Regions from separate parts of the Buttiauxella sp. AC142 genome, predicted to be linked through region 1. Evidence: predicted binding sites of a transcription regulator. Region 1 holds the regulator's gene; each other region holds the start of a gene.
What was found. Region 1 encodes CRP, which controls carbon source genes, mostly activating them, when cyclic AMP is high. Its sites were predicted from a motif close to ATGTGANNNNNNTCACAT; they were not measured.
Positions count from the first base shown of each region.

Region 2: hpt (hypoxanthine phosphoribosyltransferase) is a predicted target of CRP. The motif match lies at 2,948-2,965, and genes of this name have one in related genera.
Region 3: azuC (stress response protein AzuC) is a predicted target of CRP. The motif match lies at 2,514-2,531, and genes of this name have one in related genera.
Region 4: adhE (bifunctional acetaldehyde-CoA/alcohol dehydrogenase) is a predicted target of CRP. The motif match lies at 2,429-2,446, and genes of this name have one in related genera.

Region 1 covers NZ_CEEDCH010000001.1:4,137,938-4,145,338, reverse strand. Annotated here, with positions in the region: gene AC0IWZ_RS19370 (YccS/YhfK family putative transporter) at 1-1,754, opposite strand, end outside; gene crp (cAMP-activated global transcriptional regulator CRP) at 1,945-2,577, opposite strand; gene AC0IWZ_RS19360 (OsmC family protein) at 2,892-3,296, shown strand; gene AC0IWZ_RS19355 (phosphoribulokinase) at 3,326-4,198, opposite strand; gene AC0IWZ_RS19350 (YheU family protein) at 4,271-4,489, opposite strand; gene AC0IWZ_RS19345 (hydrolase) at 4,491-5,507, opposite strand; gene AC0IWZ_RS19340 (LysE family translocator) at 5,570-6,169, shown strand; gene AC0IWZ_RS19335 (ABC transporter ATP-binding protein) at 6,217-7,401, opposite strand, start outside.
Region 2 covers NZ_CEEDCH010000001.1:623,672-631,072, forward strand. Annotated here, with positions in the region: gene cueO (multicopper oxidase CueO) at 1-423, shown strand, start outside; gene AC0IWZ_RS02815 (glucose/quinate/shikimate family membrane-bound PQQ-dependent dehydrogenase) at 521-2,932, opposite strand; gene hpt (hypoxanthine phosphoribosyltransferase) at 3,093-3,629, shown strand; gene can (carbonate dehydratase) at 3,682-4,362, opposite strand; gene AC0IWZ_RS02830 (ABC transporter ATP-binding protein) at 4,484-5,410, shown strand; gene AC0IWZ_RS02835 (ABC transporter permease) at 5,407-6,177, shown strand; gene AC0IWZ_RS02840 (PTS sugar transporter subunit IIA domain-containing protein) at 6,295-6,726, shown strand; gene AC0IWZ_RS02845 (polysaccharide deacetylase family protein) at 6,810-7,401, shown strand, end outside.
Region 3 covers NZ_CEEDCH010000001.1:2,639,764-2,647,164, reverse strand. Annotated here, with positions in the region: gene AC0IWZ_RS12290 (methyl-accepting chemotaxis protein) at 1-120, shown strand, start outside; gene AC0IWZ_RS12285 (RpiB/LacA/LacB family sugar-phosphate isomerase) at 282-920, shown strand; gene AC0IWZ_RS12280 (MFS transporter) at 979-2,397, opposite strand; gene azuC (stress response protein AzuC) at 2,614-2,697, shown strand; gene AC0IWZ_RS12270 (ABC transporter substrate-binding protein) at 2,899-4,491, shown strand; gene AC0IWZ_RS12265 (ABC transporter permease) at 4,651-5,604, shown strand; gene AC0IWZ_RS12260 (ABC transporter permease) at 5,609-6,454, shown strand; gene AC0IWZ_RS12255 (ABC transporter ATP-binding protein) at 6,447-7,401, shown strand, end outside.
Region 4 covers NZ_CEEDCH010000001.1:1,810,226-1,817,626, reverse strand. Annotated here, with positions in the region: gene oppA (oligopeptide ABC transporter substrate-binding protein OppA) at 1-780, opposite strand, end outside; gene AC0IWZ_RS08295 (YchE family NAAT transporter) at 1,544-2,191, opposite strand; gene adhE (bifunctional acetaldehyde-CoA/alcohol dehydrogenase) at 2,673-5,357, shown strand; gene tdk (thymidine kinase) at 5,482-6,087, opposite strand; gene hns (histone-like nucleoid-structuring protein H-NS) at 6,643-7,053, shown strand.

The DNA.
Region 1 (7,401 bases):
TGGCTGTGCGTCACCCATAGTTTCATATCGGCAAGATAGTGCGAGTTAAATCCAGGTTCCTGCATCGCCTGGTTGAGCGAGTTGAATAAGGCATTGTGCGCCTGGTTGACCCTCATTCGCGAATACGCCAGCGGGGTGGGTTCCGGGTCGCTGCTCAGAATCAGGCGAATCGCATCCTGATCGCGCTCCAGAGCATCGTGGGCGTTCTGGCGCAGTAAACCACTTTGCCACTGTGGCCACAGCCACACCATGCCACCAAAGGCAATCAGGCAGCCGAGCAGCGTATCTATTAAGCGCGGAACGATGTACTGCTCGGCGCTGAGGGTGATGAGTTGCAGGGTGTAAACCGCCGTGACGGTAAAGCCAATTGTCGCCCAACCGTAACTCTTACGAATGAACAAATAGCTGACCAGCGTAATGATCAACATCGCGGCCAGCGCGATATCTTGCGGAAAGTGGAAGTGCAGCGCGATGCCCGCTATCGCTAAACCTGCAATGGTGCCTGCCGACCGGTGAAGAATTCTCACCCGGGTCGCGCCATAGCCGTTTTGCGTCACAAACATTACCGTCATCAAAATCCAGTAAGGTTTAGGCAGATGTAAAAACCCCCCCAAAATACTGGCGATGGTCAGCATTACACCTAATCTGGCGGCGTTACGCAGCGCGGCGGATTTCAAAGATAAATAGCTTTTCAGTGCTGCCCAAAGTGGCAAGCGACGCTGCCGGTCTTCCATCAAATCACGGATATACAACGGGCGCTGGGTGCGTAAAACACGGCCAATCCGACTGAAGTGATAATGGCAAAATTGCCCAACCGGGTTATCCGGATTTTGACGCGCGATTTTCTCAAGGGCATCAATCTGTTTATCCATCGTGAAACGCTGTGGGAACCGATGATAAAGAATGTCGTCAGCCAGCACGCGTAAACGCGCTGCAATGGTCTGCGCGTTCCAGCGAATCACGGCTTCAGCGTGACTTTTCTCAACCAGCTTTTGCACTTCGGCAGGTTGGTGGAGGCTGACGGAAATGTGTTCTTGTAAATCCAGAGCGACCTGAAACGCGCGCAGTAATCGCTTGTAGCCGTTTTGCTGATTCGCTGCCAGCATGTGTAATTGCTGGTAGCAAATAGTGATTAAATCAACGGCTTTTTGTTGACGCGCCAGCAGCGGAGGCAGCGCTTTTTCAGGGTCGGTATGCTGCGTTAGCATGCCATATTTGGCTTCGCAGTAATCCGCCAGTTGGCGATAGAGCAGGCTTAATGATTCGCGCAGTGGCTGCTCGCGCCACATCCAGAACCAAAACCAGTTAAACACGCCGTACCAAATTGTACCGCTGACATACAGCAGCATTGGCTTCCAGATGGGCATATTCCCCGCCATGCTGAGTGTAAAGATCGCGGCAATGAGTGAGGCGGGAAGCAGACGAGCGTGCAGGGAGCTGATTTCGGCTGTGACGCCCAGCAATAGCGCCATTACGGCCAATATCACCGGCAACGGCACTGAGGTATAAAGCAATAAAAGCTGCATGATCAAACTGCTGACGGCAAACAGGCTACCGCCGACGATCAGGCGTTTGAAGAAGCGTTTATGGGGAGTATCAAGTCCTGCAATGTTGCAGCAGGCAGGGACTAAAGAGAAAAGCAGGCCGGACTGGAGATTGCCAAAGAGCAAACCTACTGCCACCGGAAGGCACAGCACCAGCGTTTGCCGCAGTGCGTAGTTAACTTCAGGATGGTAGATCAGTCTTCGCCACATAAACCCTTCTTACTTAAAGCTGCAGCGGCGTTAGCTGCGTTCATTCACCCGAATCACTTACTTGAGTAAGCTCATCGGGATGAACTCACTTGCTGCCTTGCTGCAACTTCAATTAATCGGGTTTCGGATTTAGTTTTTTAGAGACAAAAAAGGCGTGTTATGAAGCAACACGCCATTTTTGAGACGGAGATTAACGAGTGCCGTAAACGACGATCGTTTTACCGTGAGCAGAGATCAGATTTTGATCTTCCAGCATTTTCAAGATACGACCAACGGTTTCGCGAGAGCAACCCACGATCTGACCGATTTCCTGACGGGTAATTTTTATCTGCATACCGTCCGGGTGGGTCATTGCATCAGGCTGTTTAGCCAGGTTCAGCAGTGTCTGCGCGATACGACCAGTCACATCCAGGAATGCCAGGTTACCCACTTTCTCAGATGTAACTTGCAGACGACTAGCCATCTGTGAAGACAGGCGCATCAGGATATCTGGATTGACCTGAATCAGCTGGCGGAATTTTTTATATGAAATTTCAGCCACTTCGCAGGCACTTTTAGCACGAACCCAAGCACTACGTTCCTGACCTTCTTCGAACAGCCCTAACTCGCCAATGAAATCGCCCTGATTCAGATAGGAGAGGATCATTTCCTTGCCCTCTTCATCTTTGATCAGAACAGCCACAGAACCCTTGACGATGTAATACAGCGTCTCAGCCTTTTCACCCTGGTGAATCAGTGTGCTCTTCGATGGATACTTATGAATGTGGCAATGGGACAAGAACCATTCGAGAGTCGGGTCTGTTTGCGGTTTGCCAAGCACCATGCGCGGTTATCCTCTGTTTTATAACTGGCTACCAACGACAGGACGCTAAACATCCTGTCTGGCGTTGCAAGTATTAGAATATTCCCCACCTTGGGGAGATGGCATGCAAGTCATTCTTGCTGCCTGTAATTAGTGATGTCCTCTGCATACATGCATAACGTCAATGTATCGATGTAGCATCTGGATTGTTTTAGCATAGCTTTTGACAAGTGTCTCCTATTGTCTCGTTTCAGCTTGACGCAGGTCGCCTTCCATTGCCAGATTTGCTGAATCTGCGTACTCTGAAAGACAATTTTTTCAACGGGAGAAGTAACATGCAAGCACGAGTGAAGTGGGTTGAAGGGTTAACCTTCCTTGGGGAGTCCGCTTCTGGACACCAGATTCTGATGGACGGTAATTCTGGCGATAAAGCACCCAGTCCGATGGAAATGGTTCTGATGTCCGCTGGTGGTTGTAGCGCAATCGACGTAGTTTCTATTTTGCAAAAAGGCCGCTACAACGTGACGGATTGTGAAGTGAAACTGACCTCTGAGCGCCGCGAAGAAGCCCCGCGTCTGTTCACACATATCAATCTGCATTTCATTGTGACAGGCAAAGAATTGAAAGATAATGCAGTTTCGCGTGCGGTAGACTTGTCTGCTGAGAAGTACTGTTCCGTTGCGTTGATGCTGGAAAAAGCCGTAAACATCACCCATAGCTACGAAGTGATTGAAAGCTAGAGTGAAGAAAAGGGCGGTGTTTAGCCGCCCTAATTATTGATATTTCTTCCTTCCGCCAGGCGCTTAACCAACGGCGTCATGATCAACTCCATTGCCAGTCCCATCTTGCCGCCCGGCACCACTAATGTATTGATGTGGGAAATAAATGAGCCTTGCAGCATGGCGAGCAAATACGGGAAGTCGATATCATCCAGACCGCGAAAATGAATCACGACAAAACTTTCATCTAATGACGGAATACCGCGTGCGGCAAACGGGTTAGAGGTATCTACCGTCGGTACGCGTTGGAAGTTGATGTGCGTGCGGGAAAACTGCGGCGTGATGTAGTTGATGTAATCGTCCATCGAACGCACGACGGAATCCATTACCGCTTCACGGGAATGACCGCGCTCGCTGGTGTCGCGCACCAGTTTTTGAATCCACTCCAGGTTTACAATCGGCACTACGCCAACCAGTAAATCGACGGCATTGGCGACGTCGTGCTGCGGGGTAACGACTCCGCCATGCAAGCCTTCATAAAACAAAACATCAGTCGGTTCTGGTAACGGCTGCCACGGAGTAAACGTGCCGGGAATCTGATTCCAGGGTACGGCTTCATCATAGGTATGAAGATATTTACGTGATTTACCCTGCCCGGTTTTGCCGTATTCAATAAACGTTTGTTCAAGCAAGCCAAAGTCGTTGGCTTCCGGCCCGAAGTAGCTGATATGACGGCCAAGGTCACGCGCTTTACGAATCGCCATATCCATTTCAGGACGGGTGAAACGATGGAAACTGTCGCCTTCAACTTCAGCTGCACGTAGGTTTAATTGCTGGAAGATTTTACGGAAGGCGATGCTGGTGGTGGTCGTTCCCGCGCCGCTGGAACCTGTTACGGCAATAACCGGATGTTTGGCTGACATAAGGCAACAACTCCATGGGTAGTAGCAAGTTTGGTTGGGTGAAGGCAGTTGTATTATGCAGTATAGGCAGGCTTAGCCGCGAAATTGCCCGCGAGCCATGATATTCACCGTTTCATGAAGTTCTGACCATACCAGTACCGCTTCACCACTTTGCAGTTGGCGCTTAACATCAGCCACCTTTTGCTCAAGTGAGCGCTCTTGTTCACCATAATCTGTGCCTTCTCGTAATACAAAGGATTCAATCAGATTATCAAGCGTTTCGGGAGGCAGGTCTTGCCAGGGAATCATCATATTACTGGTCCAAAAATTGAGACAGCCATTGCGGGATGCGTTGCTCAAGCCACATTTCAGGGCGGCGTAACGTCCCACCAACAAACCCAACATGCCCACCGTAGCGCGTAAGTTGGTATTCGATATTAGCAGGCAATATGGCTTTATCCGGGATCACATGATGATCCATAAACGGGTCATCTTTGGCGTGGATGATTAGCGTCCGGGTTTTGATTTGTGGCAGTAACGGCATCGCGCTGCATTGACGGTAGTAGTCGAGAGCATCAGCAAAGCCGTGAATTTTTGAAGTGATCAAATTGTCAAACTCACGCAGGCGGCGCATTCCTTTAAGCTGGCGCAGATCAACAGGTAGAGTGCCCGGATAGCTTCTGAGCTTGCGCGCGGCATTTTTCTTCAGCAGATTCAAAAGATAGTGCTGATAAACGCGCGAGAATCCTTTTTCGATATGTGCGCTGCAATGTTCCAGCATCAGAGGGGCTGAAACTATGACACCGGCCTGTAGCGTGCAGTCAGCACCTTGTTTAGCCAATAAACAAGCGAGCATGTTCCCGCCGAGGGAAAACCCCACTGCCGCCGTCGGCACTTTGCCGTAACGGGTACTGAGCCAGTTTAAGAAGTAGCTTCCGTCTTCAGTTTCGCCCGAGTGATAAATGCGCTTCATGCGATTTGGCACGCCGCTACATCCACGGAAATGCATGACTACGCCCAGCCAGCCTTGCTTGCTGGCGGCTTCGATTAAGCCGTGGGCATATGGGCTGTGCAGGCTACCTTCAAGCCCATGAAAAACGACTAACCGTGGTTTATGCAATGCCTGGCGTGGGTCTTCGCTCCAGGCAAGATCGACAAAATCTCCATCCGGCATATCCAGACGCTGCCAGTGAGGTTTGAAATTTAAGCGACGGCGAATCAAACGCGGAAGCATGGTTTGCAGGTGCGGATTACTGACACCCTTCAACGGACGAAATTGATCATCTTCTTCGTGATTAAAATTCAATACTGCGGGACTTGTCGTAGCCATATCACACTGTTAGTTTCATTTAGTTTGCTAATTAACTTTACCGGGTGTGGAACACCCATTTCATGGAAACGCTTTTCTTCTCAATGCTTGGTTTTCTTTGGGTCGCGGCTATTACACCCGGCCCAAACAATATGTTACTGACTTCTTCCGGCGCCAATTACGGCTTTATGCGCACCATTCCGTTGATGATTGGCATCATGCTTGGGATGCAATGCATCCTGTTGCTGGTGGCCTTTGGCGTCGGTAGCTTAATCCTTTTGTATCCTGCTTTGCACCTTATCCTGAAGATTGCCGGGAGTGCTTACCTATTATGGCTGGCATGGAAAATCGGCACCGCGACCTATGAAAAACTGGAAACGGATGCGCCGCCTCCGGCTCCTATTCCATTCTGGCAGGGCGGTTTACTTCAGGTTATCAACCCTAAAGCCTGGTTGATGGCATTGGGTGCAGTGGCAAGTTTTAGCCTTGCCGGTGCTCAGTACCTGCATTCCGTGGCGTTAATCAGTATCGGGATTGCGCTGGTTAACATTGTTGCAGGTATTATCTGGATTGCGTTTGGCAGCATGATCGGCAAACTGCTGCGCAGCCGCCGCTCCTGGACAATCTTCAATGTCTTTATGGGGTTGCTGACGGCGGCGTGTGCCCTGTTGATTTGGCATTAAGTTCGCGGGCCTCATCCTTAGTTTTCGATAAGGTTGAGGCAAAACGGTTACTCGGCCTGCATCATCTGCTCTAACTTGTCATGCGCGTCCAGCCATTCCATCTCGCACTCTTCCAGTGCTGACTTCACTTTCACCTGAGTTTGCAGACATTCGGTCATTTCTGCTTTACGACTTTGGTCGTAAATAGCGCTGTCAGCCAGTTTTTCTTCCACTTGCGCAAGCTGGGCATTCAGCTTTTCCATCTGCTTTTCAAGCGTGGTGATTTGCTTACGCAGGGGCTGAGTTTGCGTGCGCAATTCTGCTTCACGGCGTTTTTGATCTTTACGAGCCTGTGCGCTGTTGACGTTATCTTTTGCAGAATCGAGCGGCTGGTTTTCCTGCTTTTGCAGATCGACAAGCCACTGCTGATAATCTTCCAGATCGCCATCAAACGCTTCGACTTTACCGTCGTGGACCAGATACAAATCATCGGTAGTCGAACGCAACAAGTGACGGTCGTGCGAAACCACTACCAGTGCGCCTTCAAAATCAATCAACGCTTCGGTCAGCGCCTGACGCATGTCGAGATCAAGGTGGTTGGTCGGTTCATCGAGCAGCAGCAGGTTAGGGCGCTGCCAGACAACCAGCGCCAGTACCAGGCGTGCTTTTTCACCACCGGAGAAACGCGCGGTTTGTTCGGTGACTTTGTCGCCCCGGAAACCAAAACCACCCAGGTAATCACGCAGTTGTTGTTCCAACTCTTTTGGTGCAATACGCGCCAGGTGCTGCAACGGCGACTCGTCAGCGCGCAAGTATTCGAGCTGATGCTGCGCGAAATAGCCGAGCTTGATACCTTTTGCCAGGCCGATATCACCCTGTAATGGCTTAATTTCTTCCGCTAACAATTTTATCAGCGTTGATTTACCGGCGCCGTTGCGACCCAGCAGGCCGATGCGTGAACCAGGAACCAGATTCAGTTTGATGGAATCCAGAATCACGCGATCCCCATAACCGGCGCTGACTTTTTCCATACGCAGCAGCGGGTTTGGCAGGCTTTCCGGAGCGCGGAAGCTGAAATGGAACGGGTTATCAACGTGCGCTGGGGCAATCAGCTCCATGCGCTCAAGCATCTTCACGCGGCTTTGCGCCTGTTTCGCCTTGCTGGCTTTTGCTTTAAAACGGTCGATAAAACCCTGCAGATGCGCGACACGCTCCTGCTGGCTTTCATACATCGACTGCTGTTGCGCCAGGCG
Region 2 (7,401 bases), 3.5 Mb from region 1:
GGCAATATGGACCACGGAAAGATGGACCATGGCAAAATGAATCATGGTGGTATGAATCACGGCCAGCAGGGCTTTGACTTCCATAATGCCAATAAGATTAACGGCAAAGCATTTGATATGAACACGCCTGCGTTTGCGGTCGAGAAAGGCAAGTACGAGAAATGGACGATTTCCGGTGAAGGCGACATGATGCTGCACCCGTTCCATATTCACGGCACGCAGTTCCGCATTCTGAGCGAAAATGGTAAGTCGGTTGAGGCTCACCGTCAGGGCTGGAAAGACACGGTTCGTGTGGAAGGCGGGCGTAGTGAAGTGTTAGTGCGCTTTGAACATGCGGCTGCGAAAGAGCAGGCCTATATGGCGCATTGCCATCTGCTGGAACATGAAGATACCGGCATGATGCTTGGGTTTACGGTGGCGTAGCGATTACGCCCTCACCCTAACCCTCTCCCACAGGAGAGGGAATTGGTTTCTCCTTCTCCAGGGGGAGAAGGACGGGATGAGGGCGTAACCCACTAAATTACTTCGCGTCCGGCAAAGCGTAAGCGACGATGTAATCGCCCATCTTCGTTCCAAACGAACCATGGCCGCCCGCAGAAATGACCACGTACTGTTTGCCATTCACTTCATAAGTCATCGGCGTTGCCTGTCCACCAGCTGGCAGACGTGCTTCCCACAGCTTGTCACCGTTGCTCATATTGTACGCACGCAGGTAGTTATCTGCGGTTGCGCCAATAAACAACACGTTCCCGGCGGTAGAAATTGGGCCGCCAAGCATCGGCATCCCCATTTTAAACGGCAGTGGGAGCGGTGAGCTGTCGCGAACAGTACCGATACGTTTCTTCCACACCACTTCGTTGGTTTTCAAATCTACCGCAGAAATGTAGCCCCATGCCGGTTGCTTACACGGCAAACCAAACGGAGAGAGGAACGGATTCAGCGTCACGCCATATGGTACGCCGTACTGTGGCTGGATGCCCGTTTCAGTGCCTGAACCCTTGGCATCTTTCGGCGGCTCCATCGGGTTGCCAGGGCCGCGAGGCATCAGCCTGGAAACAAACGGCAGCGCCATTGGGTTGGCAATCGCAACCTGACGATTCGGGTCAACCGAAATCCCACCCCATTCGAACATCCCCAGGTTACCTGGGAACACAAGTGTGCCTTGCTCAGACGGTGGTGTGAAAATGCCTTCATAGCGCAGCTTGTGGAAGATAATGCGGCAGACCATCTGGTCGTACAGCGTGGCACCCCACATATCCGCACCGCTCAGGTCTTTCTTCGGACGGAAACTCAAATCCGAGAACGGCTGAGTTGGCGTCACGTAATCGCCTTTTGCAGCACCTTGTGGCACTGGTTTTTCCGGAGCTGGAACCACCAGTTTGCCGTCACGGCGGTCGAGCACAAAAATATTACCGGTTTTCGCAGGCGCGTAGATAACCGGAACGGTTTCGCCTTTAACGGTAATATCCGCAAGCGTTGGCTGCGATGGCATGTCCATATCCCACAAGTCATGGTGAACTGTTTGATAAGACCAGGCCAGTTTGCCGGTGGTGGCGTTCAGCGCCAGAATGCTGCTGGCATAACGCTCCTGTTCCGGTGTGCGGTTCCCGCCCCAGATATCTGGCGTGGTAACACCCATCGGCAGGTACACCAAATCAAGCTTCGCGTCGTAGGCCGCAGGTGCCCAGGAGTTTGGCGAGTTAATGGTGAAGTGGTGTTCATCGCCCGGAACGGTATTCGGGTCTTTCGCACCCGGGTCGAATGCCCACAGCAGCTTGCCGCTGTTCACATCAAAGCCACGAATCACACCAGACGGCTCGCGCGTCGAGTAGTTATCCGTCACAGCACCTGCAATCACGATCACTTTATCGGTGATGATTGGCGGCGAAGTCGGCTCATACATACCCGGCGTGGTGACCGGCATGTTGGTTTGCAGATTCAGAATGCCTTTGTTAGCAAAGCTTTCGCACAGCTGACCGTTATCGGCATTAATCGCAAACAGGCGGCCATCATTCACCGGAAGAATGATTCGACGTGGGCAGTCTGAAACCAAATCCGGGCTTGAGTTAGCCGCTGTCGCTTCGTGATAAGAAACGCCACGGCAGGTCACGTGCTGGAACGAAGGGTTGGTATCCAGACGCGGATCGAACTTCCACTTCTGCTTACCGGTGGCGGCATCCAGTGCAAATAATTGCTGGTGCGCAGTACACAGGTACAGCGTGTCGCGGATTTTAATCGGGGTCACTTCGTTCGTGATTTCACCCGGATCGGTAGGGCGCTTCACATCACCGGTCTGGAAGGTCCACGCTTCTTTAAGCTCACCGACGTTTTTATCGTTGATCTGCTTTAAAGGGGAGTAGCGTTGGCCTTCCTGGTTGCGACCATACGCAGGCCAGTCGGCATCCGGAATGGTGGCGCTCGCCGCCGGAGGCGTTTGAGCATCAGCACTGAGCGTGCCGTTGATCTCTTGCGGGTCGTTAAATACCGCCCAGACCAGCCCAATCACGGTGATGACTAATACCGCGCCCAATGCCGGAGCCGCACCCGCTGATGGCTTAATCAGCTGACGGTACACAAACGGCAGCAGTAGCCACACGCCGAAGAAGAACAGAACGTCTAAACGCGGGGTTAATGCCCAGAAATCGAAACCGACTTCCCAGACAGACCACGCGACGGTGCAAAGCAGTAATACGGCATAAATCCAAAGTGCCAGAGCTTTACGTTGCCAAAGTAACCATGCGGTGATGAGCATCACCGCGCCTGCAATTGGGTAGTACCAGGACCCACCAATTGCCACTAACCATATCCCGCCAATTAATAAATACAGTCCGCTCAGTACCGCAAACAGGACTGTTAAGGTTGCGATGACTCGCGAACCACTGTTATTTGTTTTCACAATTATCACGCTCTTAAAAGTTTGATAGCAATTCATTATAGTTATTAACAAGTGTGATATTCATCACATAAATGGCTTTTTTACCAATTGGGCACGGGAATGGGTTTTGCTGTTATACTGCTGGCCTGAATATTTTGTGTTGGCTGATATTTGACCGACATCGAATGATTTATTTTTAAATCATATGGTTATAACTATGAAACATACTGTTGAAGTGATGATCCCCGAAGCGGAGATCAAAGCCCGTATCGCTGAACTGGGTCGTGAGATCACTGAACATTATCGTGATAGCGGTAGTGATATGGTGCTGGTTGGCCTGCTGCGTGGCTCATTTATGTTCATGGCGGATTTGTGCCGTGAAGTGCAAGTGCCCCACGAAGTCGATTTTATGACCGCATCGAGTTACGGCAGCGGCATGTCTACCACCCGTGATGTGAAAATCCTGAAAGACCTTGATGAGGATATTCGCGGTAAAGACGTGCTGATCGTCGAAGATATTATCGACTCCGGTAATACCTTGAGCAAAGTGCGTGAGATCCTGAGCCTGCGTGAGCCAAAATCACTGGCTATTTGTACGCTGCTGGATAAACCGGAACGCCGCGAAGTAGACGTGAACGTGGAGTGGGTTGGTTTCGCCATTCCTGACGAGTTCGTAGTGGGTTATGGTATTGATTACGCTCAGCGTTATCGCCATCTGCCGTACGTCGGCAAAGTGGTTCTGCTGGACGAATAAGTCGATAGCATCCATTAAAAAAGGGCCATTAAGGCCCTTTTTGCTATCTGACTTACTGCGAAGGTGTTCTATTCTTATGGCTGATATGGGAGTTTTGCAGGTTTGAAATCCCGCTGCGGTAACCTTGCTCCAGCGATTCACGGCTGGTAGCGGTGACTTCTAAATCGCGCAGGCGACCATCGTGAATACCGTAAGCCCAACCGTGAACTGTCACTTTTTGCCCGCGTTTCCACGCGGACTGCATAATGGTGGAATGACCGAGGTTATAAACCTGTTCCATCACATTCAGCTCGCAAAGTGTGTCCAGGCGCTGCTCCGGTGGGAGTTCTCCCAGCAGCGAGCTATGCTTGAACCAGATATCGCGAATGTGCAGCAACCAGTTGTTGATAAGCCCTAAGTCCGGGTTCTCAACCGCCGCTTGTACACCGCCACATCCGTAGTGACCGCAAATAATAATGTGTTCAACTTCAAGAACATCAACCGCATACTGCACAACGGAAAGGCAATTCAAGTCCGTATGAATAACCAGGTTTGCGACATTACGGTGAACAAACAACTCGCCAGGCTCAAGCCCGGTCAGACGCTCTGCGGGTACACGACTATCAGAACAGCCAATCCATAAGAAGCGAGGCTTTTGGGCTTGAGACAAACGTTCGAAAAAGCCCGGGTCTTCGTCCTCCATCAGTTTTGACCAGACCTGGTTATTGCTGATGAGGGTATCTATGTCTTTCATGGAAGTTAACAACCTGTAACGGAAGAAGTGCGTTGAGGTAATATAGGGCAACTGATAGTGCAACTGAAATAATTTTTAAACAGCTTAACTTTTTTGTACCGGACAAGGTAACCGTATATCCATGACAATTGCATTAGAACTGGAACAGTTAACGAAAACCTATCCCGGCGGTGTTCAGGCGCTGCGTGGCATAGATCTTCGTGTTGAAGCAGGTGATTTTTATGCGCTGCTGGGGCCCAATGGCGCAGGGAAATCCACCACCATCGGTATCATCAGTTCGCTGGTTAACAAAACTTCTGGCCGGGTTCGTGTGTTTGGTTACGACCTGGAAAAAGACGTGGTTAACGCTAAACGTCAGCTCGGACTGGTGCCACAAGAATTTAACTTCAACCCGTTTGAAACCGTGCAGCAAATTGTGGTGCATCAGGCGGGTTATTACGGCGTCGAACGTGCGGATGCCATCGCGCGTAGCGAAAAGTACCTGAAACAGCTCGATCTGTGGGAAAAACGCAACGAACGTGCGCGTATGTTATCCGGCGGCATGAAGCGCCGTTTGATGATTGCCCGCGCCTTAATGCACGAGCCAAAACTGCTGATCCTCGATGAGCCAACTGCGGGTGTTGATATCGAACTTCGCCGCTCGATGTGGGGCTTCCTGAAGGATCTGAATGATAAAGGCACCACCATAATTCTGACCACTCACTATCTTGAAGAAGCAGAAATGCTGTGCCGCAATATCGGTATTATTCAAAACGGCGAGCTGGTAGAAAACACCTCGATGAAGTCATTACTTTCAAAGCTGAAATCAGAAACGTTTATTCTCGATCTTGCGCCGAAAAGCCCGTTGCCAAAACTCGATGGCTACCAGTATCGCCTGGTGGACACCTCAACACTTGAAGTGGAAGTGCTGCGTGAGCAAGGGATTAATAGCGTATTCAGCCAGTTAAGCTCGCAGGGAGTTCAGGTGTTAAGTATGCGTAACAAAGCTAACCGTCTGGAAGAGTTGTTCGTCACGCTGGTTAACGGCCCGAAAGGAGGAAAGGCATGATGCATCTCTATTGGGTCGCGTTAAAAAGTATCTGGACCAAAGAAATTCACCGTTTTACGCGTATCTGGATTCAAACTTTAGTGCCGCCAGTTATCACCATGACGTTGTATTTTATTATCTTTGGTAATCTGATTGGCTCGCAGATCGGCTCCATGCATGGTTTCACCTACATGCAATTTATCGTGCCGGGTCTGATCATGATGGCGGTGATCACCAACTCTTATGCCAACGTGGCTTCTTCATTCTTTAGCGCCAAATTCCAGCGCAATATTGAAGAGTTGCTGGTGGCTCCGGTTCCAACGCATATTATCATCGCGGGCTACGTTGGCGGTGGTGTGGCGCGTGGCCTGTGTGTCGGCATTCTGGTGACGGCTGTTTCATTGTTCTTCGTGCCATTCCAGGTTCACTCGTGGCTGTTTGTCGCGTTGACGCTGTTACTGACCGCCATTTTGTTCTCGCTGGCCGGTTTGCTTAACGCCGTGTTTGCCAAAACCTTTGACGACATCAGCCTGATTCCCACCTTCGTGCTGACTCCGCTGACCTATTTAGGCGGCGTGTTCTACTCTCTTTCATTGCTGCCACCTTTCTGGAAAGCGCTGTCTCACCTTAACCCGGTGGTGTATATGATTAGCGGCTTCCGTTATGGTTTCCTCGGCATCAATGACGTGCCGCTGTTGTTTACCGTTGCGGTGCTGGTGGGCTTTATCCTGGCCTTCTACATTCTGTGCTGGTATCTGATTCAACGCGGTCGCGGCCTGCGCAGCTAACATCTATACCCCCCGAAATGGGGGGTTATCGAAGAATTTTCTTACTCAGTTTTGATTAGCATCAGGGAGCTTACTTTTCGCTCTGGCACACTTGCGCTCTGCGAAAAGGAGAACGCCATGTTAGGTTGGGTTATTGCCGGTCATGACTACTATGCTCAGGATATGCTGGATGCAATCGAGCGACGCTTTGGCCCACAGCCGCAATGCTGCGCGGTGAATTACTGGAAAGGGCTGAGCACCAATATGCTGAGCCGGATGATGTGCGATGCGTTGTATAACTGCGATTCTGGCGACGGCGTTGTTTTTCTGACCGATCAAACCGGTGCGGCGCCATACCGTACTGCGGCACTGATGAGCCACCAACATTCTCATTGCGAGGTGATTTCTGGCGTCACGCTTCCCACGTTATTTGCGATGCGCGCCCAGCGCGAAACGCTAACCAGCGAACAATTTCGCGACCGCATTGTTGAGCAGGGTGGCGGTGATATCACCAGTCTTTGGCATCAACAACAAAAGAATCCCCCGTTCGTCCTACTCCACCAATATTGATTTGAGAGGTTGGTATTGAGTGAGCTTTTGTTAGAATGGCGACTCTTTCCGCCATTGAAACACTCAGTGCAATCAAACTCGTTATGCTAACTCGCCTTCTTTTTTCCGTGTTGATGCTAATTTGTGGCAGCAGTGCGAATGCCAGCCTGCTCAGCAGCCATCACACCCCCGCGCAATACATGCAGACCACCGAAGACGCCGATATCTGGGCGCAGGTTGGGGACAAAGTTATTTCTGTTGGCACAATTGAGGAAGGGCAGATACTGGCCGTCGTGCCAATTGCCGCGGATTATTATGAGTTTAGTTTCGGTTTTGGTACCGGTTTTATTGATAAAACCCATCTGGAACCGGTGACGGGTAAACAGCGCGTCGAAGACCGACTGGGTGATTTGAACAAGCCACTCAGTAATCAAAATCTGGTCACTTTCCGCGATGTCACCGTATACAACGCGCCCGACAACGGCAGCGCACCGTTTGGCACGCTGGCAGATAATTTGCGTTACCCGATTATTGCTAAACTGAAAGACAGGTTGAACCAGACCTGGTTTCAAATCCGAATTGGCAACCGTCTGGGGTATGTCAGCAGCCTTGATGCGCAGCCCGATAACGGCATTCCAGTGCTGACCTATCACCACATCTTGCGCGATGAAGAGAACACCCGCTTCCGTCATACCT
Region 3 (7,401 bases), 1.5 Mb from region 1:
GTGACACAGCAAAACGTGAGTCTGGTGCACCAATCTGCGTTGTCGTCGGTTGATCTGGAGCAACAGGCGCACCAGCTAAACGACATTGTGGCGATGTTCCGCATCGCCAAATCGGCCTGATCTGGAGACTGAGCTATCATCAAAATGCAGAAGTGTGAGCACACCTTTATTTTTTGAAACAAAATTTCATTAAATTTGAAAGTATGTTTGCTAGATAGTATCGTTACTGCATACCAAGCTATTCACCGCGGGAAATCCCGTGACCCAATCAGGAGACGGAAATGAAAATAGCACTGATGATGGAAAACAGTCAGGCTGGAAAAAACGCCATCATTCTTAATGAGTTGAATGCGGTTGCTGCTGAAAAAGAGTACCCGGTTTACAACGTAGGCATGAGCGATGAGCAGGATCACCACCTGACTTACATCCACCTCGGTATTATGGCCAGCATTCTGTTGAACTCTAAAGCGGTTGATTTTGTCGTAACCGGTTGTGGCACTGGCCAGGGCGCAATGATGTCACTGAACATCCACCCAGGTGTGGTGTGTGGCTACTGCCTGGATCCAGCCGATGCGTTCCTGTTCTCTCAAATCAACAACGGTAATGCGCTGTCTCTGGCATTCGCGAAAGGGTTTGGCTGGGGTGCAGAACTGAACGTACGCTATATGTTCGAAAAAGCGTTCACAGGCCGTAAAGGCGAAGGCTACCCAATTGAGCGTAAAGAGCCGCAGGTTCGTAACGCCGGTATCCTGAACCAGGTTAAAGCCGCTGTTGTGAAAGAAAACTATCTGGATACGCTGCGTGCTATCGACCCAGAACTGGTGAAAACCGCTGTGTCTGGTGAGCGTTTCCAGCAGTGTTTCTTCGAGAATTGCCAGAACAAAGAAATTGAAGCATTCGTTCGCGAAATCCTTGCTTAATCATTTCTGAAAATACGTAAGGCCAGCTTCTGCTGGCCTTAATTTTTTGTACTTTCACTCACTGCTTTTTAGACACGCTACTTCCTGCATCACGGGGTAAACGCAGCAAATCAACCAGCCCAAGCAGGCAAATTAACGTGATCATCACAAACGAAATCTTGATTGAAAACCCAGGAATATGGGTAATATCCAGCCACTGACTGACTTTTTCCCCTAACCGAATTCCAATTGCGCCAAGCGTAATTCCCAACCCCACAGAAAGCTGCGTTGCCGTGCTGAATAACGTATTGGCATAACTCATTTGCGCGGATGGCACATCGGAAAAGGCGAGGGTGCTGATTCCGGTAAATTGCATTGAGCGGAACATACCGCCAAAAAACAGTATCGCCATCGTCAGCCATGCGGCGGTGTCAGGGGTGAGAAATGTACAAGCCAGCAAAGAAGCGACGTTCAGCAATCCATTAATTATCAGCAGCTTTTTAAAGCCTAACGCGCGTATCAACGGTGTGGTTGCCGGTTTCATCGCGAGGTTCCCGGCAAATACCGCTAAAACCAGTAAACCTGAATGGAACGCGTCCATCCCAAAGCCAACCTGAAACAGCAGCGGCAGCAAAAACGGCACAGCACTGATGGAGGTTCGGAACAGTGAACCGCCGTACATCGTCACGCCAAAAGTTTGTACCTTTAATGCTTCCAGGCGAATCATCGGGTGTTCTGCGCGTTTAAAATGCCTGAGCGAGAACCAAAGTGCCGCCGCACCCACCATGAGAATACTCACTGTTGGCAGCACATTGACTTGCGATTGTCCGAGCATTTCCAGCCCGTACACCAGGCTAATCATGGCAATGGCGGTACTGGCAAAACCAATGCTGTCAAACGGACGGCGGGAGTCATCATGGATATCAGGAATCAACCGCCATGCCAGTGCCATCGCGATTAATCCCAACGGCAGGTTGATATAGAAAATCCAGCGCCACGACGCATAACTGGTGATGAACCCCCCGAGCGGCGGGCCAATGATCGGAGCCACCAGCGCGGGCCACGTTAATGTGGCAATCGCGGTTATCAACAAATGCTTGGGAGTTGTGCGCAATACGGCAAGTCGCCCGACAGGCACCATCAACGCGCCGCCAACGCCCTGTAAAATACGCATGGCAACAAACTGCTCGAGCGTATTGGCGATGCCACACAGCACCGAGGCAAAGGTGAAAATACCCAGCGCGAGCGTGAATATTTTGCGTGCGCCGAACCGGTCAGCAATCCAGCCGCTGGCTGGAATCAACACCGCCAGCGTCAGCAAATAGGCGCTCATGCCGATGTTGAGATCGACGGCATCCACCCCAAATGTTTTTGCCATTTCGGGCAGCGCGGTAGCAATGACGGTTCCGTCGAGAAATTCCATGAAAAATGCGCCAGCAACCAACAGTGCCATACCTGAAATGCCACGTTTAGGTGCCGGAGAAGGGGAGTTAGTCATGAGTAAAACTCAAAATTAAAATAATGTTTTAAAAATTAATTGAGCCAATTAATCAGTTAAGTGTTGGATTTGCAAGCCATTTCATGTGACGGAGTTGTAAAATCCACAAGAAAAATGTGTGATGTGCATCACAAAACTATTGATTTGTGTGACGGATGTCATATTATTAGCCCCATAACGAGCAACATCTGCAAAACAAAAAAACTGGAGCACACAATGAAAATGCGCAAAATCCTGAAAAGCATGTTTGAACAATACTGCAAGACCTTTAAAGATGTACCGCCAGCTGGCATGTTCTGATTTGTCAGCCTGAAGAAAAACCTGCTGCGGCAGGTTTTTTTATGCCTGAAATCTGGCTTTTAATTGTCAGTTGCTCGCGTTATATCCACATTTGTTGCTTTAGCACTTTTTCGCATAACGTTATGCTTTTTACACTTATTTACATTGTGGGTATGGCTGGTGCACTATGCGGTCTCTAATTGAGACGGAGTCCGTGAATAAATGCGTAAACCCCTGTTGTTATCTGCGCTGTTTGCCTCTTTGGCCCTGGCCCTTTCTGGCTGTGACGATGCGAAAACCGAAACTGCGGCGAGTCCTGCCCCAGCAAAACAAGCAGCCCAGGATGGCGGCAATTTAATTGTTGGCGTAACCACCGGTGACCCGTTAGCCATGAACCCGTTGTACGCCAGCGACCGCACTACGCTGACGATTATGCAAGCGCTGTATGCGCCGCTTTATAGCTTCAACGGTGACAAAATTGAATGGGGCCTGGCTGAAAGCCTGACACCTTCAGAAGACAACCTCTCATACGTTTTAAAACTCAAACCGAATCTGAAGTGGCAGGATGGCAAAGCCATTACAGCTGATGACGTCGTCTTTACCTTCAACAAATTGCTGGATGAGAAGCAGCACAGTTTCTTCCGCAGCATGTTTGTTTATGGTGGCAAACCTATTCAGGTCAGCAAAATTGATGACCAGACCGTTAAATTCACGCTGCCACAGGTGAGCGCGGCGTTTGTCGGCACCCTGGTTCAAATTTACCCGATCCCGCAGCATGTATTTGCCAGCGAAAATGGCGACCTGGAAAAGAGCGCTAAAAACGATGCTCCCGTCGGTTCAGGTCCCTTTAAATTCAAAGAATATCGCGCCGGGCAATATTACGCGCTGACGCGTTTTGACGATTACTGGAACGGTAAACCAAAACTAGATGCCGTGACTTACCGTTTCGCTAAAGACAGCAACTCCGCCAATCTTGCGCTGCAAAATGGCGAAATCAACATGAAGATGATTGATCCGCAGGATGTCACTCGCCTGAAAACCACCGGGAAATTTGATTTCGTGATTTATCCGGAAGGGCGTCTGGCGTACATGACGTTTAACCAGAACATCGACAGCATGAAGAACAAGGCGCTACGTCAGGCCATTGCTTATGCCATCAATAAAGACGAACTGGTGCAGGCGGCATTTTCTTCGCTCGACTACGCGCAACCGGCTGCTTCTATTCTGACGCCAGATACGCTGTATCAAACCAACGATGTTGAACCCTATAAGTTCGATGCTGAAAAAGCCAAAGCGTTGCTTAAAGAAGCGGGCGCGCCTGCTAATCTGAAATTGCGTCTGGCTTATATCAACAGCAATAAAACCCAGGAAAGCATGGGGCTGTATATTCAACAGCAGCTGAAAAACGTCGGTATCGCGGTTGAGCTGATGCCACTCGATGCTAACGCGATGTCCCAACGCAGCCTGGATATGAAAAACACCGACTACGAGCTGAGTTTGGGTGGCTACATTATGGGGATGGAACCTGACGGTTATAAATCTCTGTATATGAGCAACGAAGCCTATAACTACGCGCATTATAAGAACCCGGAGTTCGATGCGTTGTGGAACCAGGGTGCGACCGAAACCGACAAAACGAAACGCGCTGAGATTTATAAACAAATCCAGCAGACCGTTGCTAACGACATGGCATGGTATCCGATTGCTTATACCAACGCGGTTGTTGCAGTAGATAAGCGTTTTGCCGGAACCAAAGAGGCAGAACCTAAGCCTGTTTACATGTTCCAGGACCTGTCAAAAATCTATCAACAATAATTAACTTTATCTTTAAGGGTTTCTCCTGAGAGACCCTTTTTGATGAAGGCATAATGGTGGATGACGCTGCGCTTATCCCCCCTACAAGGGCAATTCACTTTTTGTAGGTCGGATAAGCGTAGCGTCATCCGACATTGCTTGAGTCAATTTTGAGGCAGTATGAATAATGTTTTAGTTCGACGCCTGGCGCAATTAGTGCCGATGTTGTTCTTCATTTCGCTGGTGTCGTTTTTGCTGGTTAAACTAGCACCTGGAGACCCGGTTCAGGCCTATATCACGCCGCGTATGAACCCGGAGGATATCGAGCGTATCCGCCAGAGCCTCGGGCTTGATAAACCGCTATTTATGCAATATCTGCTATGGCTCAAAAATGTCCTGCATGGGGATTTAGGCTATTCGCTGATTTACCATCGTCCGGTATTAACCATGATTGCCGAGCGCATTCCGGCCACGCTTGGTTTAATGGGCGCATCGCTGATTATTGCGATGATACTGGCGATCCCATTGGGGTTACTGGCGGGAGCGTACAAGCACCGCTGGCTCGATCACTTCCTGAATATGTTTGCCTACATTGGTATTTCGGTGCCAATTTTCTGGTTTGGCATTTTGCTGATTACCGTATTTTCCGTTCAGTTGAACTGGCTGCCCAGCATGGGAATGCGCACCATCGGTGCGGAAGACTCCTGGTTGGATGTGGTGCGCCACGCCATTTTGCCGTGTATCGCCCTGAGTTTTTATAACCTCTCCACTTATGTGCGTTACATCCGCTCCAACACCATCACTCAATTATCGGCTGATTACGTGCAAACCCAGTTGGCGTATGGCGCCACGCGACGCTCAATCTTGTTCCGCCACGTGCTGAAAAACGTCCTCCTGCCGGTTATTACGTTGTTTGGTATTTCGTTTGGCGAGCTGGTGGTTGGGGCTTACGTAACAGAAAGCGTCTTCTCATGGCCGGGGATGGGTCTGTTAGGGATTCAGTCGATAACCTCGCTGGATTACCCACTGATCATGGCGATGATCATGCTTTCTTCGACGATGATTATCGTCGGTAATTTAGTGGCAGATTTGTTATATCGCGTGGCCGATCCGCGCATTAAGGCCTTGAGGTAAGACGATGAGTAGACGTTGGCAACAAGTTAAACACGGCCTGAAACGTAATCGTCCAGCTCAATTCTCATTACTGGTTCTGATCGTTTTCAGCATTGCGGCATTGCTGGCCGCACTCAGTCCTTTTGACCCCAATCAGATGTCGCTTACCGCAAGGTTGTTAGCGCCGGATGCGACGCACTGGTTCGGTACGGATGACTACGGGCGCGACTATTTTACTCGCGCCCTGTACGGCGGCCAGATCTCCTTGATGGTCGGATTCCTGTCGATGGTATTTTCAACGCTGATTGGTACGCTGGTCGGCACCGTGAGCGGCTATTTTGGCGGGCGAATCGACAACATTATGATGCGTGTAGTCGATGTGCTGATGTCGATTCCCGCCTTCTTCCTGCTGCTGGTTTTGAATGCTTATTTGAAGCCGGGGATCGCGAATATCATCATGATTATCAGCGCATTGACGTGGATGAGTATGTCGCGTCTTGTGCGCGCAGAAACCTTATCTGTGAAAGAGCGTGAATACGTGGTGTATGCCCGCGCCTGCGGTGAACACCCGTTAATTATCATTGCCCGCCATATTATCCCGAATATTTTGCCGACCATTATGGTGGCGGCGACGCTGAATATTGCCTCGGCAATCCTGATGGAATCGACGTTGAGTTTCCTCGGCCTTGGCGTTCAGCAGCCGAATGCATCATGGGGCAGTATGCTCAACAATGCACAATCTTTTATTGGCGAAGCGACGTGGCTGGCGATGTTCCCAGGCGTGCTGATTTTGCTGACGGTATTGAGCTTTAACGTGCTGGGCGATGTGTTACGTACCGCTTTCGAGCCAGGAGCGAACCGCGATGAATAACTTACTGGAACTCGACAATCTGCAAACCTCATTCTTCACCCGCGAAGGTGAAGTTAAAGCGGTGCGCGGCGTCAGCTTTGCGGTAAAACGCGGCGAAGTGGTGGGCATCGTCGGTGAATCGGGCTGTGGCAAAAGCGTCACCTGTAAATCAGTGCTCAAATTGCTGGGAAGCAACGGCAAAGTGGTTGGCGGGCACGTGCATTTTATGGGCGAAGATCTGGCCCGGAAAACACCGGAGCAAATGCGCCATATTCGCGGGAATGATATCGCGATGATTTTCCAGGACCCGATGACCGCGCTCAATCCGGTGCTGACGATTGGCAAACAGATGAGCGAAATTCTGATTCGTAATCAGAATCTGGGCAAAAAAGCGGCAAAAGAGAAATCTATTGCCATGCTGCAACAGGTCGGAATTGGCAACGCAGAGCAGCGTTATCACCAATATCCCCACGAGTTTAGCGGCGGTATGCGTCAACGCGTGATGATCGCCATCGCGCTGTCCTGCCACCCGAAGCTACTGATTGCTGATGAACCGACCACCGCACTGGATGTGACCATTCAGGCGCAAATTTTACGGCTGCTTAAACAGCTTCAACAGCAAACCGACACCGCCATCATGTTGATCACGCACGATCTCGGCGTCGTCGCGCAGGTCTGTTCCCGTGTGGTGGTGATGTACGGCGGATTGGTGATGGAGCAGGGCAGTGTGGAAGATATTTTCTATCGCCCGGCGCATCCTTACACTCGCGGATTACTCGCTTCGTTGCCACGGCAGGGAGATGCGGGCGCACGTTTGTCGCCTATCGAAGGCTCGCCTCCTGGCTTACTCAACCCGCCGCCAGGCTGCCCGTTTGCCGAGCGCTGCCCGCAGCGAATGGAACGTTGCAGCAGCCTGCCGCCGATGTATCAAATCAAAGAAGATCATCAGGCGATGTGTTGGTTATGGG
Region 4 (7,401 bases), 2.3 Mb from region 1:
CACATCCGTCACTTCGGAAGAGATTGGCAGATAAGTAATTTGTGAAATAACAGTTTTCGCGTTATCCCAATAATTAGTATTACGCTCCATGACAATGCGTTCGTTAACCACCCAGTCTTTCAGTTTGTAAGCGCCGTTGCTTACGATGTTTGCAGGTTGGGTCCACTTCTCACCAAACTTCTCGATGGCGGTTTTATTCACCGGGGACATCGCCGGGTTGACCAGAAGTTTGTAGAAGTAAGGAACAGGCTCGCTCAGAGTGACTTCCAGAGTGTGGTCGTCAATGGCTTTTACGCCCAGTTCACTTGGTTTCATTTTGCCGTCGATGATGGCATCAACGTTTACGATATGGCCGTATTGCGGGTAGCTTGCGTATGGCGAAGCGGTGTTTGGATCAACCAGACGCTGCCAGCTATAGACGAAATCTTGCGCGGTAACAGGTTCGCCGTTAGACCATTTCGCATCTTTACGCAGATGGAAGGTCCAGACTTTAAAATCTTTATTATCCCAGGACTCTGCTACGCCCGGAATTGGGTGGCCGTCTTTTGGAGAAGTAATTAATAAACCTTCAAACAGGTCACGACTCACGTTTGACTCAGGAACACCTTCAATTTTATTTGGGTCCAGAGACTGTGGTTCAGCACCGTTGTTTCGAATCAACGTTTGCTTTTCTGACAGTTGAACACCTGCAGGAACTTCGGCCGCCATGGCCACATTGCCTACGATAAGCGCGGATAAAATGCTTGCTGCTACCAGACTTTTTTTTGTGATGATGGACATTGTGTTGATACTCCACTCATTATAATTACCGACCCGAAAGCCAGCCTCTTCCCCTCTGGGGGTTCCTTAACAGTGCAAGAGCGTTATGCAACTGCCAGGTTGTTCTTCTGTGTTACTTGCTATCACCGACTTTATTTGGGGGATGCTCTTATTGGCACCCTGCTCCGTCGATTCTTAATCAACCTACCCTGTTCTCAGGTTGATATTGATGAGTCATCTGTAAATGAAACATTTTTCAGATAATTGTGTTGCCCGGAAAGTATCAAAAGCGCCTGATGCCCGCCAATACAATTTGCAAATTTGTTAAGCATTTCTCTTTTATCTAGTCAGCATCACATTTGTAGATGTGCCATATCGGCGCACTTTCTCTGGCTAACTGATTAAAAATAAAAGAGATAGTAGCGTGATCGCGTGCAGATGCTTTTCAGGTTTTTGGCACCATAAGGCAATTCACAATAAATTAACAATTGGTTGTTTTTTAGCACATTCATCTACAAGAGAGCTTGATTAACTAATATCATCTCAATAAAGCCGCAGCAAGTATCATTGTGTAGTGTGAGTGAAATAACGATGCGATTGTGAATTTTATGTACAACGGAAGAAAATCAAGGCGGCTAATACCCCGTTTCCAAAGCATTTTCTTATGATTGATTTTTAAAATAAACGATGCGGGATTGTTCTTAACAGATGAGTTTTGGTGGGAAGTTAACAAGAAAAAAGCAGAATGGTTATTCTGCTTTTTCATATATCAGATTCAGCAGAACTAACTTAGCAATCCGGGGAAGATAGTTTTCAGACCGGTGACAATAAATTCAATCCCCAAAGCCATCAATAACAACCCCATAATACGGGTGATGACGTTAATGCCCGTTTGCCCCAGCAGACGTACTAACCATGGCGCAAGGCGGAAAACCAACCAACAACAGAAAGCAAATAGTGCAATAGCAATCGTAAAACCGATTAAATAATTCCAGCTATGGTAGCGCGTTCCCCAGACAATGGTAGAACTGATTGCACCAGGGCCGGCCATTAGTGGTAGTGCCAGGGGAACAACACCTACGCTTTCGCGAATAGCACTTTCTGACTTCTCTTGTTTGTTCTGTTTATCTTCCCCGAGCTTACCGCTAATCATCGACATCGCAATAGTCACGACCAGAATCCCACCGGCAATACGGAAAGAATCTATTGATATACCGAATAACTGAAGAATGCCGTCACCGAGGAACAATGACGTCCATAAGATGATAGCTACTGACAGATTTGCAGTAAGGTTGGTTTTATTCCTCGCTACCGCGGTTTGGTAGCTGGTCATGCTAATAAAGACGGGAATAATCCCCACCGGGTTTACCAGCGCGAACAAGCCAATAAAGAACTTAAAATAGGTAGGCAAATCAAACAAGGATTGAGCCACTAAAAACTCCGCAAATGAACGTAGCAAAGGCCGGCGTAATGTAATGGAAAACAGTTGCTGGCGCTACGCCCTTTCGTAGCATAGATAACTACTTTTAGAAGCAAATGCGATATTAATCAATAATGTTACCCGCTTGTTGAAAATATGGTAGTTTGTTTTGTCTTAGCTGTGACTAAAATTTTAAAGATTTATCAGTAACCTGATTCTGGCGTGCTGAATGGAGTCAGCCTTAGGATAATGTGATTTACATCACAAAAAACCTACTCAGAAGTGAGTACTCTTGGATACATCTGAAGAGCGTATAATTCAGACCATGAATAGGTTTTTTCGATAAGGCTCTTTTAGTAAATCAGCAGGTCGTTTTGGGAAGTTTTTGGATAGTCGTGGCTCGTGGTTTTACGCAAGCTGTTGCCCGCTGACTATACTGTCGTCTCGAGCAGCTCATTTACTAAAAGAGTTTAAACATTATCAGGAGAGCATTATGGCTGTAACTAATGTCGCTGAACTTAACGCACTTGTAGAGCGCGTCAAGAAAGCCCAGCGTGAATATGCCAACTTTACTCAAGAGCAAGTTGATAAAATCTTCCGCGCCGCCGCTCTGGCTGCCGCAGATGCTCGAATCCCTCTCGCGAAACTAGCCGTTGCCGAATCTGGCATGGGTATCGTTGAAGATAAAGTGATCAAAAACCACTTTGCTTCAGAGTATATCTACAACGCCTATAAAGATGAAAAGACCTGTGGTGTTCTGAGTGAAGACCAGACCTTCGGTACTATCACCATCGCTGAGCCAATCGGTATCATCTGCGGTATCGTTCCGACGACTAACCCAACTTCAACGGCTATCTTTAAGTCTCTGATCAGCTTGAAGACTCGTAACGCGATCATCTTCTCTCCACACCCACGTGCAAAAGACGCGACCAATAAAGCCGCAGACATCGTTCTGCAAGCTGCAATCGCTGCGGGTGCTCCTAAAGATCTGATTGGTTGGATTGACCAGCCATCTGTCGAACTGTCTAACGCTCTGATGCACCACCCAGATATCAACATGATTCTGGCTACTGGTGGCCCAGGCATGGTTAAGGCTGCATACAGCTCCGGTAAACCAGCCATCGGCGTAGGCGCAGGTAACACTCCAGTTGTTGTTGACGAAACTGCCGACATCAAACGTGTTGTTGCTTCTATCCTGATGTCTAAAACCTTTGATAACGGCGTAATCTGTGCTTCCGAGCAATCAGTTATCGTTGTTGACTCTGCTTATAACGCAGTGCGCGAACGTTTTGCATCCCACGGCGGCTACATGCTGCAGGGCAAAGAGCTGAAAGCTGTTCAGGACATCATCCTGAAAAACGGCGCGCTGAACGCAGCTATCGTTGGTCAGCCAGCAACCAAAATTGCTGAACTGGCAGGCTTTACAGTACCGGCTGACACCAAGATTCTGATTGGTGAAGTTAGCGTTGTTGACGAATCTGAGCCATTTGCTCACGAAAAACTGTCTCCAACTCTGGCTATGTACCGTGCTAAGAGCTTCGAAGATGCAGTTGTTAAAGCTGAGAAACTGGTTGAGATGGGCGGCATCGGCCACACCTCTTGCCTGTACACCGACCAGGACAACCAGCCAGAGCGCGTTAAGCACTTCGGCGACAAAATGAAAACTGCACGTATCCTGATCAACACCCCTGCTTCACAGGGTGGTATCGGTGACCTGTACAACTTTAAACTCGCGCCTTCCCTGACTCTGGGTTGTGGTTCATGGGGTGGTAACTCCATCTCTGAGAACGTGGGTCCTAAGCACCTGATCAACAAGAAAACCGTTGCTAAGCGAGCTGAGAACATGTTGTGGCATAAACTTCCGAAATCTATCTACTTCCGCCGTGGCTCTCTGCCAATCGCGCTGGACGAAGTGATTACTGATGGTCACAAACGTGCGATGATCGTTACCGACCGTTTCCTGTTCAACAACGGCTATGCGGACCAGATCACTTCTGTTCTGAAAGCAGCTGGCGTTGAAACTGAAGTCTTCTTCGAAGTAGAAGCTGACCCAACTCTGACCGTGGTACGTAAAGGTGCAGAACTGGCGAACTCCTTCAAACCAGACGTGATCATCGCGCTGGGCGGCGGTTCACCAATGGATGCTGCGAAAATCATGTGGGTTATGTACGAGCACCCAGAAACTCACTTCGAAGAACTGGCTCTGCGCTTCATGGACATCCGTAAGCGTATCTACAAGTTCCCGAAAATGGGCGTAAAAGCGAAAATGATCGCGGTTACCACCACTTCCGGTACGGGTTCAGAAGTGACTCCGTTTGCAGTTGTAACTGATGATGCAACTGGCCAGAAATACCCACTGGCTGACTACGCTCTGACTCCAGACATGGCGATTGTTGATGCCAACCTGGTAATGGACATGCCTAAGTCCCTGTGTGCATTCGGTGGTCTTGATGCCGTAACTCACGCACTGGAAGCTTACGTTTCTGTTCTGGCGAGCGAGTTCTCTGACGGTCAGGCTCTGCAAGCGCTGAAACTGCTGAAAGAAAACCTGCCAGCATCTTACAACGAAGGCTCTAAAAACCCAGTTGCTCGTGAGCGTGTACACAACGCTGCGACCATCGCGGGTATCGCGTTTGCGAACGCCTTCCTGGGTGTGTGTCACTCAATGGCTCACAAACTGGGTTCTCAGTTCCACATTCCTCACGGTCTGGCGAACGCCCTGTTGATCTCCAACGTTATCCGTTATAACGCGAACGACAACCCAACTAAGCAGACTGCATTCAGCCAGTATGACCGCCCACAAGCGCGTCGTCGTTATGCTGAAATCGCAGACCATCTGGGTCTGAGCGCACCGGGCGACCGTACTGCGGCTAAGATTGAGAAACTGCTGGCATGGCTTGACAGCATCAAGGCTGAACTGGGTATTCCTAAGTCCATCCGCGAAGCTGGCGTTCAGGAAGCTGACTTCCTGGCTCACGTTGACAAACTGTCTGAAGATGCGTTCGATGACCAGTGTACCGGTGCTAACCCACGTTACCCACTGATCTCTGAGCTGAAACAAATTCTGATGGATACCTTCTACGGTCGTGAATTCTCCGAAGAAGGCAACGAAGCAGCACAGGCTAAAACAGCAGCTCCTGCCGCTAAAGCTGACAAGAAAGCGAAGAAAACCGCTTAATTGTTATCGCTAATAAAAAACCCGCCTCGGCGGGTTTTTTTATATCTGCATCTTTCAAAATCACACTGTAAAGCGTTATACAGCCTTCAAGGGGAAAGCCTTCCCTTTCCCTTCATTTAGTTTTTTAAGCGCCCTGAATGCCTTGTAGGGAGCCTTTTTGCAGCGCTTCTTTGTAATGCTTGCGGCATACCGATACATAGCGTTCATTACCACCGATAACTACCTGTTCGCCCTGGTTATACGGGCGACCTTCGTGATCAAGTCGCAACACCATGCTCGCCTTGCGGCCACAGAAACAAATGGTTTTTAATTCCACCAGCTTATCTGACCATGCCAATAAATATTGGCTCCCGCCAAATAGTTCACCCTGGAAGTCAGTGCGTAATCCATAACACAGCACGGGAATATCAAGGTCATCTACGACATCTGATAAAGCTAATACTTGATCTCGCGTCAGGAACTGGCATTCGTCCACCAGGACACAATTCACGGCATTACGTTGATGCTCATCTCGTATTTCATTGAACAATTGAGTTGAAGCATTGTAGAGCTTTGCAGGCGACGACAATCCAATACGAGAACTCACCTTTCCAGAACCAAATCGATTGTCAATTTCTGCGGTATACACCAGCGTGCGCATTCCGCGCTCTTGATAGTTGTATGAAGATTGCAGTAATGCAGTGGATTTCCCCGCATTCATTGCGGAATAGTAAAAGTAGAGTTGCGCCATTGGTCAGCTAGCCTGAGTTAAAATGTAAATATTATTAACACGGATTATATCATAAGCCGTTACAGAGTTGCCGCTACCTGATGGTAGTATGGAAAATTCCTGCATTATCGGGCCGATATATAAATCTCACAGCGCATTGGTTCGGCATGCCGGTTGTTTAAAAGCCATCATGCAGCACTTAACTTACGGAGTTTTCAGTGTTTTCCCCACTATTCCTTAAAGTGTGATGAATCGCTAATAATAATGTTCTATTAAGAATATCCCCTGGAAAGGACAATAATACCAAAGGTTGATATTTCGCCATTAATGCTCTTATGGCTCAATTTACTGCACCAACAACCCATGACTCTATCAGGGTTGTTGAAGAAAAATTGAGTTATCCACGTTTTGTTTACCACGCATGTAAGTCAAAATTTAAGTTAATACGCTTTTATAAATCGACAAAATATTATGGAATTTTAGATTCCTTACATTACCCCCTATTGCAGAAGTTAATTTAAGCCTCTATTATTAGCCCAACAAGCCAACCATCAATATAAGATTGAGATTACTAAAATGAGCGAAGCACTTAAAATTCTGAACAACATCCGTACTCTTCGTGCACAAGCTAGAGAATGTACTCTGGAAACGCTGGAAGAAATGCTGGAAAAATTAGAAGTTGTTGTTAACGAACGTCGCGAAGAAGATAATGCTGCTGCAGCAGAAATTGAAGAACGCACTCGTAAACTGCAACAATACCGTGAAATGCTGATTGCTGATGGCATTGATCCTAACGAATTACTGAATAGCATGGCTGCTGTTAAATCTGCAGGCAAAGCAAAACGCGCTGCGCGCCCAGCTAAATATCAGTACATCGACGAAAACGGCGAAAGCAAAACCTGGACTGGCCAGGGCCGTACTCCAGCAGTAATCAAAAAAGCAATGGAAGAACAAGGCAAAAAACTGGAAGACTTCCTGATTGCCTAATTTTTGCTTTTAGTGCTGCTTATTAAATCCCGCTTCGGCGGGATTTTTGTTTTGTACGCTTTCAACAAGAACATAAAAAGAAACCAGGTGACCTTTTCATTTCACCTCCTCTGATATCGTCCTGAATTGCCCTGAGCCTCTCTCCCTGCCACTGTACGCCGTTCTGGCTATCAATATAAATTCGAGTATGTATGTGCCAGTGAATCGTCGATTTTATGGATTACCACATATAAAGAAATGGAATTAACAGTTCCATTGCAGAGCATTAAAATGGTTGTCAGGTTTGGCTCCGCATAAGTCCGAGGGGTTTCGAACGAATAACAAACGCCAGCCTGCACTGTGAGATAA